3 regions of the Deinococcus malanensis genome follow, and region 3 is predicted to be linked to each of the others. Evidence: riboswitches for the same ligand, from Rfam matches in the RefSeq annotation. Region 3 holds a riboswitch; each other region holds the start of a gene.

Region 1 (3,252 bases), on a different contig from region 3:
GCACTAAATCTGAGTTCAACCGCGCCCGATACTTGTATAGAGCTTGTATCGACATGAACAATGACATCCCGAGTTTCGCCAGGAGCAAAAGTGAACGATTTAATATCAGTCGCGACTTTTGCTCCTCTAATTGTAGAAACGTCCAGATGGACCGTGGTATGTGAATTGCCGGTATTGCTGACCTGCCACTTCACGGTGTAACTGTCGCTCGCATTGAATGAAGGAGGATCGACCGCTACAACACGTACACGCTGATCAGTCGGCACATTGAATCGCATTACTGCCGATGAATCACTCGTCTGAAGGGGCAGTTCAATATGTCCTGCTGGAAGCGATGCTGGAGGTACCAGTGTCAGCAGTTCAGTGTGTGAACTACCAGCAGGAACCCTGAACGACAGATCCCCCACAAGCAAAACCCAGCCTGCTGGAAGTTCCAAATTCAAGGATTCCGTGACGTCAACCGTGCCGGGATTTTTGACTGTTACAGGGAAGGTAACGGGCGTGCCACCCTGCAGGGCGACCGGTACTGCTGAGACATGTATCGGTAAGGCACTTGCACCTGATAGCAGCATGCCCAAGACCACCAGCGTAGCCCGGCGCATATCATTCCACAGTTACGTTGTACCGCGCACCGACCACGCCGCTTTCGTCGTCGGCAAGGATGAGCACCTGGTACTTACCTGGCTTCAGCCCGTTGATGGCGTGTGTTTCCAGAACGCTCATGCCTGGGAGCACGCGGCGTTGACGACCGTTGAGTTTCAGGACCACGGTGCCATTGCTGTCGTAGACTTCCACGCGGGTGTTGGGCAGCGCGAGCCGTTCGCCTTGATTGCCGAGTTCCACATCGAGCTTCAGCCCTTCCGAGGTTTTGGAAAGGTTGGGATTTTGGAACTTGAGCTTCGCCTGTCCTCCGGGGAGGTTCACGAAAACCTGAACGGCATACTGCGTCATCTCGCGAATAGTGATTGAGCTTTTGCCCGCACTGGCTGCGGTCTTTTCGACGGTGCCTCCCTGAACGAGGATTACGCCCCAGTGGGTTCCCGCTGCAGCGTTCGCAGGAATATTGATGCGGTACGGGACGTTCAGTTTTCCATGAGCCGGAACGGTGACGACGCTGCTGGGTAATTCGAGCCAGGAGGTGTTGCTCCTGTTCAGCGTGCCCGGCTTCAGGTAAACCGCTCCAGCTTGCGGATCGGATTTTACGTCGCTCAGGACGAGGTGCGCTTGCTCATCCTTGCTGCCGGGATTGGTGAGAGTCAGAATGCCTTCGATGACGTTCCGACCGGGTTTGACGTCGTATTGCGTGACTGGGGCGCTGGCAACCTGCACTTGAGCCTGGCCTACGCCGACGACCGTGAGCAGTGCGAGAGCAACGAAGTGAGAACGGGTTGTGTGCATAGAGATCCTTTTCAAGCGACAGAAGAGCCTGCTCTTCTGTCGCTTGAGCTCGCCGTGGGTTCAGGCGAGGGGCACGTTGTTCGGCGGCGGTTAGAAGCCGGTGCCGATGGTGTAGGTGAGGGTTCCACCGAAGCTGTCGAAGCCACTCGTCGCCTGAACGGAGTAGCCGACCGTGGCGGTGGCGCTGTTCGTGTACTTTGCAATGCCACTGATCAGGGCAACGTTGCTGAATTTGGTGGTGGTGCTGTCGAACGTTAGGGTGGTCCCGGTGCCTGCATTGACATTGCTTGGGGTGAGCTTCAGGGCGACATTGGCGGGCATCGCCGTTCTCCCGCTGTCGAAAGCCCAGCTGACCACGATCTGCCGCGGACCGGCGACGCTTTCCTTCTGCGTCGAGTAGGTGAGGGACGCGCTGCCGGCGTCAACGAAGGTGTTGCTGTAAGCGTAGACTGTGGTAAGTGCACCTGCAGGACTAGCGGTGTTGGCGAAGTTCAGGTTCGCACCGACGAAGCCGCCGCTCACGGTCAGCGTATCGACACCGGAGTTCGTAACAGTCAGCGTGCCGTCCGCCGTGCTCGTCGTGTCGCCGCTCGCAGTGCCAGTTGTGGTTTGTGCACCGGCAAATCCAAACGCGCCAAGGACGAAAGCTGCAGCAAAAGCATTAAGTTTACGCATGTAGATACCTCTTTTAGACACCCGTTGTGAGTGTGAAGAGTTCTCCTCTGTCTGATAGAGGGAACGGACGAAAAGCCGGTCGCACCACTTGCTCCCCCCGTCCCAGGTGCCCGATTACAGGGCGGGGTTCTTCGCGTCTCTCCGTCAGAGGCTTTTCTCTGATCGAAGTACCTGGAGTATAGGGAAGACTTCTTACTTGCCGCTTACAATTTTGAGATTCAAGTGGGTTAATGCTGAGGACCCGTTTAATGAATATCTTTGAGTTCATTGTTGTCAGCCGATTAAAGGCGCCTAAGTTATGAGCAAGGAGGACCAGGCCGACACAAAGCCGCAGTGAGGTCTTACGGAAGCAGCTGACCGATCAAGGCCTCAGCCTGAATCAGGTTCGGTGGCTCACACCCCGGCCGCAGTAATGCGACAGCTTCTGGAATGTGATGGGCCACTTCGGTTTTTACGGCTGTCCAGCTTGCATGAAGTGTCACAGTTGCCTCCTTAGGCTGGGTGGTCCTGACTGCGTAGATAGCGTGGCCTGAACAGGTCTAGGTTGAGTTTGCTCATGCGCACGAGCAGCTCAGGCAGAAAGTCGATTGCCTGGGCTTCCAAGTCCGCCCCGCGATACACCAGGCAGGCCGCGCACGCACAAAGAAGCCATCCGCGGCGTAAGGTGATGTCATGCCACGGGCCAACCAGGATCAGCGTCCCTTCCCGTCGACCACTGCGAGCGCAGCATGACCTCCTGGCCCGTCCAGGAGGGCGTGTTCGAACTGGGTGACCTCCCGGTCGAGCGCGGCGGCCTTATCCCGCAGGCCCGGCTGGCCTGGCAGACCCACGGCACCCTGAACGCCGCCCGGGACAACGTCATCGTCTACCCCTGCAGCTACACCGCCACCCATGCCGGCCAGAACTGGTTGATCGGCCCGGACGGCGTGCTGGACCCGGAGCGGTGGTTCATCGTTATTCCCGACATGTTCTCCAACGGGCTGTCGTCGGGTGCGGCTGAAACTCCCGGTTACCCTGAACTCGTCACACTGAGGGATAACGTGCTCGCGCAATCCCGGCTGCTCCACGAAGTCTTCGAAATCGAGCGGGTCGCCGCGGTCTATGGTTTCTCGATGGGGGCAATGCAGGCGTACCACTGGGCGGCGCTGTTCCCTGAGCGGGTGGAGCGCGCCATCGTGG
Region 2 (3,252 bases), on a different contig from region 3:
TGGTTTAACCGAATGCCAGGCTTTGTAGGCCGCGTCGATCATCGTCAATCCGGTGTTCAGCGCCGTGACGCCAGCAGTGCGGTCAAGGTGCACTTTTCCTCCGGTAGTGGCAGGGGAGATGGGAGAAATCCGGTATGCGCTCCCGGCAGAACCGGAATTGGAGGACAAACATTCCAGATGCTGAAGTTCAGTGGTTCACTACTTCCCAAGGGCTGCTTGGGCGCCGCGAAGACGAGCACAGGGGTCAGGGAGAGTAGCGAGTGCCTGCCGTCCCGTGTGCCCTCGCTTCCAGTAGCTCCACAGCGGCCGTACTGGCCGCCGCAGTCAGACGCCACTGCGCCGTGACTTCACCTGCTGTCAGAGTCAGACTGTAGCGCCCTCCATTTTTGACGGAGTACAGGGTCAGGGCGCTGCCATTGACCTGGAACGTGACCGCACGGTTTGCCAGTTCAATTCGTACGTGTACAGGCGCGGTCCCCAGACCTGCGTCAGGACGAGAGCGTGCGGTTTCGCTGTTGTTGATAAAGAGGCGCCAGACTTTGGTGTGCTCCTCCCGGCGCAACTGAATCACCTTGGGAGTGGTCGCGGCCGAGGTAATGCCTACTGCAACTCCGTCATGGGTAGGAGTTCTGGGCTGACGGAACTTGACTGCGAGCGAGACTGGGTTGGCGTACCGTAGAGGCTGACTGGCGTACGACCCTCCTGCGTCAAGGTTCACGCCAGCCGGCAGGGGAGTGGTGCCATTCAGGCCATTGATCTTCCCGTCGGTCACTTGACCATCGACCAGCGACACCGGAGCTTCTCCCTGGCTGGAATATTGGTTCGTAAACGCCTGGGCAAAGACTGCGGCTGCCGCAGAGGCCCGGCCTGATCCGTCGATCAGCCCGAAAGGGTTCCGGTATGCTCCCGGAACGTGGTCATAGGCCGCCCACGCAATCAGGCCGGAAAACCCGTACTTTTCCGCCCAGTAGACGCTTTCTTCTACAGCACGCTTCTGCATTTCGGGCGTACTCGGCGTGGTGGGCCGTAACCCGAGCGGCAGATCCCACTGCATGCCAGGTACGATCATGCCACTGTCGTCATTGTAGGAAGGCCAGCCCAGTTCCGAGAGAACCATCGGCTTGCGAGCAATGTTATGGTCGCTGATATACCGGTAGATGGTAGCGGGGACAGCATAAGGCCAGAAGCCGTTGTCTGCCCACAGGTAGCTGTTGAAAAACAGCGCGTCAGACAGGTCGTAGATCGACTGGTGGCCCACAGGCGCACCTTCGAACTTCTTGAAGGTATTGTCGAACGCGGCACTGTTGACATACACGCCCAGATGCGGCGCCTCGTCTTTGATCACCTGCTTTAAGCGGCCCATCCAGGTCAGGATTCGGCCCGCGACCTCGGGATCTGCCCACGCGCCGAACCCGTCCGGCTCGTTCTTCAGATTGACGCCGTGTACATTGGCTTTGGCTGCCAGCATCCGGGTCACCCAGCGGGCGTAAGCTTCATGGTAACCGTAGTTTGTCTCCAGTGTGGTCCAGTCAAATCCGCCATGTTCCAAGGTCTCCATCTCCATAAACAGGGTGGGGACGACGTCCAGACCTTCGGCGCCTGCGAGGTCGATAAAGCGGCTGACTGTCTGTAAGCGCGCATCATTGAATGTGCCCTTTCCATCTGTAAATCCGAGTTGTCCCCAGGCGCGGTATTCATGGTCGTAGAAAAGGAAGACGCGCACCGTATTGATGTTCAGTTCCCTCTTCATCTGCTGAAGATCAGCTCGAACCTGTTCGTCCGTCAGCTCTCCGCGTTCGTATTCCCCCCACCAGGAGGGATTCCTTGCCAGCCGTGGCCAGTACATTGCCCCTTTCATTGGCGCTCCCGTACTGGTGAGCTCAGAGGCGGTCATCTGAGACCACTGAGCACCAACAGCACTGGTCACTTCGGTTGGGCGGGTGGGCGCACTTGTACACGCTGTCAGCATCAGGCCCATAAGTAACAGGGCTTCCGACAGAAACACCTTGCCCGGGCGTTGTTCCCAATTATACTTCGGTGTGGCCCGGCTGCTAAGGCGATACCGCTGGCACAGGCCACGAAGGGCATCGACAGGCAACATAGAGTTGAATACGTAACGGATGCCCACAAGGCCTCCCTTCTTTCGGTAGCTCAGCCGACCACTGGGGTCCCGGAAGCTTTGCGTCACCACCTCACAGTGGTTTTGCCGTTGTCGGTTAAGAGAGACAGGCCAGGAGGCTTGTCACCTTGCACAGATTAGAGAAGTGTTGATGACGCTCCCCTTACACCTGGATAACGTGAAGTTCGCTGGTTCACGGGCCGCTTCTCACGTAAGGTCGATACGGACGTCTGGTTTGAAGGCAGCTTTGAGTGCCTTCTGAGGATATGGCGTTCAGGCGGTCATTTCGGTGGTAAGGGAGCGATGGGTTCGAATTCAGTCGCGCTCAACCACCGAAGTGTTGGTCTGTCTTTTCCGCCGCTGACGCAAGAATCATGTCAGGTAGGCTGCTCTACATTGCCAGCATGTCGAGCGCTCCTCAGCCTGAACAGGAATACGCCCGGCTCCTGGACCTTGCCCGGTACGACATTCTCGATACAGCCCCTGAGAAGGCTTTTGACCGCATCACCCGACTGGCAGCCCGGACTCTGCGAGCGCCTTCAGCCGTTCTGAATTTTGTGGATCAGGATCGGCAATGGGGAAAGTCGTGTTTCGGGACGACCGACAGCACAGCTCCGCGCGAGCACTCGTTTTGTGCCTGGACCATCCTGAGCGACGAGGTCCTCACGGTGGCGGATGCCCGCCAGGATCAGCGTTTTCTGGATAATCCGCTGGTCCTTGGGAGCCCGAGTATCCGGATGTACGCGGGCGCACCACTCACCACGCCCAGTGGACACCGTATCGGCTCCCTGTGCGTGTTCGGTGATGCGCCCCTTGACCTTGAGCCGGCGGACCTGGAGGCCCTCCAGGATCTCGCAGCGTTAGTCATGGATGAACTCGAGTTGCGGCTGCACAACCGCGCACTTCAGTCCCAGGTGAGCATGCAGGGCCAGCAGCTGCAGGAATTGCGCCAGTTGGTGACGCACGCCCAGGTTCTGGAAGACATCAACAGGCTGCTGGACGCCACATTGAGTCCTCAGGAGGCCACCCTGGAAGTCTCGCGCCTGATCGGAACAGCCATTCACGCGGACTGGACCGGACTGATGGCTTTTGAAGCGGACACCATGACCGTTCAGGTCGCCCACCACCAGCCT
Region 3 (3,252 bases):
ATCGAAGCAAGCGGGTGGTCTTCAAGACCACCCGCTTGCTCGCGTCATCAGCACATTCTTTATCTAGAAACTGTAGATCTCCGTCCAAGCCCTGACTCTCGCTTCAGCGAATGGCGCCGGAAGCACTCAGGGTGTAGCTCGGGGTGCGGCTCGACCAGACCACGCGGGCGTAGTACTGCTTGCCGGCCGCCAGGTTCAGCGTCACGCTGTCGGTGCTGCCTTTGCCCTTTCGGCTGCTGCCCAGCAGGGTCGTGCCGTCGGCTGCGTAGATCTCCAGGTCACTGTTCCAGCCTGTGGTCAGGGAAACGGTACTCTGGCCGCCCAGATCGGTGCTGGTGAAGGTGTACCAGTCCTGCGTATCGGTCGAGCTGAGTGTTCCCGATACGGATGCGACCTTGGTCAGCGCCAGGGCGCCTGCAGCAGTGTCGTCCGTTGGGGCGGTGACAGGGGCGGTTGTCGGCGTGCTGGTCGCGGTGGCCGGCGTAAAGCTGACGTAGTCGACAAGCATGTACTGGGTGCCAGGTGTAGCCTTGCCGCCCCAGCCGGTGGAGTTGGTGGGCCACAGGTTCAGCATCAGGTGCGCTTCGGCGGTGGGCACCACGGAGGTGGTGGTGCGCTTGAGCACGCCGTCGATATAGAAGTCGATCTTGGTGGGCGTCCAGTCCCAGCGGTAGGTGTGGAAGCCCTGCGTCAGGTTCTCGCCGGTGCCGCCGGTACCGTAGTCGTGACGGCTGGTGGTCTGCCAAGCGCCCATCCAGTCGGTGGTGGGGTTCTGGCCTTCGACCTCGTGGTCAATCTCGGTTTCCGAGTCATTGACGAAGTTGAAAAACGCGCTGATGTTGCCGCTGGTGCCGGTGCCTGCCACCGATGGATCGGCGCTGCTGCTCGAGGCACGCATCCGGGCCTCGTAGGTGCCGTAGCCGTGTTTGGCGTTGGTGGCCAGCTCGGCAGCGCGGGCCACCAGGCTGCTGCTGACGTCCAGTTTCATCACCAGGAAGCCGTCTTTCACAGTGACGTTGCTGGGTTCCCAGGTACCGCTCAGGCCGTCACGTGCCCAGAAAGGGGTCCAGGTGTTGGACGACACCCACCAGCGGGCGGTGTCCAGCGTATTGAAATCATCGCGCCAGCTTCCGGCCACGTTCTGAACCTCCACATTCGGCTGCGATGCAACAGGTGCCGGAGCCGTCTCTTCGACGGTGGACTCCGGAGTGGTGGTGCTCGAGCAGGCAGCCAGCATAAGGCCCAGGGCAGTGGTGAGGGCCAGATTTTTGACAGCAATACGTGTACGCATGAAATTCTCCCTTCTTTCGGTAACTCGGCCAACCACTAGGGTTCCGGAAGCTTTGCGCCACCGCCTCGCGACGGATTTGCCTTTTTCGGTTAAGGGAGATGAACCAGAGGGGTTCATCACCTCCGGTAGATTAAGTCGAAATTAATGACAGACTCCTTACACAAAGCTTAATAACATTTTTATCAATTGTGACGATATAAAGATTTTGCACAACCGATAGATATGGCATAGACGAAAATGCCGTTCTGGAAGTCCGCAAGGAAGTTTTGACTCCTGGTCATATCCGACTGAAATCACCTTAAAAACGACTCATTCATTAAGGCCTCTCGGAACTACCATGTTTATCGAGAATGGCTCCTCATAAATTAAGACTTGAACAGTGGCGGATCCTGCCTCGTGATCGGACTCCCTCATCAGGTCTGACGAAGTGGGTGGCGCTTCATCTGCCTACCAGCGCGAAGCTGGACGCTGCACAGGGCCCTGTACGCCTGGGTTGGGAGACAACCGTTGGTTCGTACTGCTCTGATCGGTAGTTCTGCAGCTGCAGCACAGCCGGCTGCCCCCGCTGGCCAGGGAGACCTGTTTTTGTTGTGGCACCACCTCAAATATCAGCGCGTGTTCTTTGCAGCACAGGGCTGTGGTGGGCCCGGTGAGTATGCTGCTCAGCGTGGCAGGCCTGTCCCTCTGCACCGATAGCTGCCGTACCTCTATCAATGCTCTGTTTCAGATCAGCCCACTGTCTTTCATGGCCAGTGGACTCACCGCTCCTGTGGTGAATGTGGGCCATGAAGTAATCTTCGCTGGCATCGCCCGGGAACCGGCGCGGTTCGACTCTTGGCAGACGTGCGTGGCTGCGGCTTCGCTCGGTGATGACCTTCGCTAAAGTGCGCAGCAACTCTTCAGGCGCCCGCTGTCCTTGCTACCTTTGTGTCGCGTTACCGCGCCGTTCGGAGCAGGACCAAGAACGGTACGTTCGGGAGTGCCACGCGGCCCCGGTTCTCCTAAAAGCGCAGGCAGAGGTCAACAGTGGCCAGCGTGACCTCTCCACAAGCCTGGAGGGTCGAACTTGGACTTCGTCGTATCCCCAACACCCTGAAGGAGTGCCTCGAACGACACCACCTCGAAGACCGCCTCTAGGCGGCTCCATGTCTGCGTCCTGCCCGGCAAAATCCACTCGCTCAGCTCGATCAAGAAGAGACCATCTTTCTGATGAATGCCTTAGAATCACCGCGTGCCCCCCGCCCATGAAGGCCACGCGCTGAGCGTCGGCTTCGCCACCCTGGATAGCCTGCTGGAGGGGACGTCGGCTGGGCTGGCAGTATTGGACCAGCATCTGGCCATCGTGCATACCAACGCCGTGTTCCGGCGGCTGACTGTCCGGCCAGCCAGCCACGACGCAGGGAAACCCCTGGTGGAGGTGATGCCCGGGGTGTCCCCGGCTGTGGTTGAAGCCTGTCGAGCAGTGCTCGACACAGGAGTTGCGAGACGTGATCTGGCGGCTGTGACCGCACCAGAAGCTCACCCCGTGACCTGCAGTGTTGTGCCTGTGTACGACACCGGCAAGGAGGTCCAGGGGGTCGCCGTGATACTGCGGGATACTGGTCAGGGACACACGGAGCATGGCGGAACCCCGCGCAGTCATCGGGACCACGACCTGCTGGCGGTCGAACAGGCCCTGGCTCAGGCTCTGGCCACCACCGAAGTGAAGCGGACCATCCTGCAGAAGGTCGTTCCTCTGATGGGGGCCTACGGTGGGGCGCTGGTCGAGGCTGTTGACGATCAGACACTCTATCTGGTCGGGGCTGTGGGCTACGAGCCCTCCGTCAAACTCAGCTGGGAAAACTTCCCGGCGCAGGAGTACTATCCCGTGGTTCATGCTCTTCGAACACGGCGGCCCGTCTTTGCCACGGCTGAGCAACTTGACCGCGATTTCCCTGAGTTTGTGCCTCTGTTCCAACCTG

Evidence for each region. A riboswitch is a leader RNA that binds a small molecule or an ion and turns the genes downstream of it on or off. The one in region 3 is predicted to bind cyclic di-GMP.
Region 1: linked by a shared signal. The riboswitch ahead of IEY49_RS05390 (hypothetical protein) and the one ahead of IEY49_RS15720 (glycoside hydrolase family 16 protein) in region 3 are both predicted to bind cyclic di-GMP.
Region 2: linked by a shared signal. The riboswitch ahead of IEY49_RS18330 (hypothetical protein) and the one ahead of IEY49_RS15720 (glycoside hydrolase family 16 protein) in region 3 are both predicted to bind cyclic di-GMP.

Annotation. Positions count from the first base shown of each region.
Region 1 covers NZ_BMPP01000003.1:311,143-314,394, reverse strand. The annotation lists gene IEY49_RS05400 (carboxypeptidase-like regulatory domain-containing protein) at 1-578, opposite strand, end outside; gene IEY49_RS05395 (hypothetical protein) at 604-1,398, opposite strand; gene IEY49_RS05390 (hypothetical protein) at 1,489-2,073, opposite strand; cyclic di-GMP riboswitch class II at 2,138-2,221, opposite strand; gene IEY49_RS05385 (alpha/beta fold hydrolase) at 2,802-3,252, shown strand, end outside.
Region 2 covers NZ_BMPP01000021.1:4,413-7,664, reverse strand. The annotation lists gene IEY49_RS18335 (hypothetical protein) at 1-93, opposite strand, end outside; gene IEY49_RS18330 (hypothetical protein) at 245-1,750, opposite strand; cyclic di-GMP riboswitch class I at 2,143-2,218, opposite strand; gene IEY49_RS18325 (sensor domain-containing diguanylate cyclase) at 2,524-3,252, shown strand, end outside.
Region 3 covers NZ_BMPP01000015.1:8,486-11,737, reverse strand. The annotation lists gene IEY49_RS15720 (glycoside hydrolase family 16 protein) at 104-1,291, opposite strand; cyclic di-GMP riboswitch class I at 1,307-1,382, opposite strand; gene IEY49_RS15715 (PAS domain S-box protein) at 2,523-3,252, shown strand, end outside.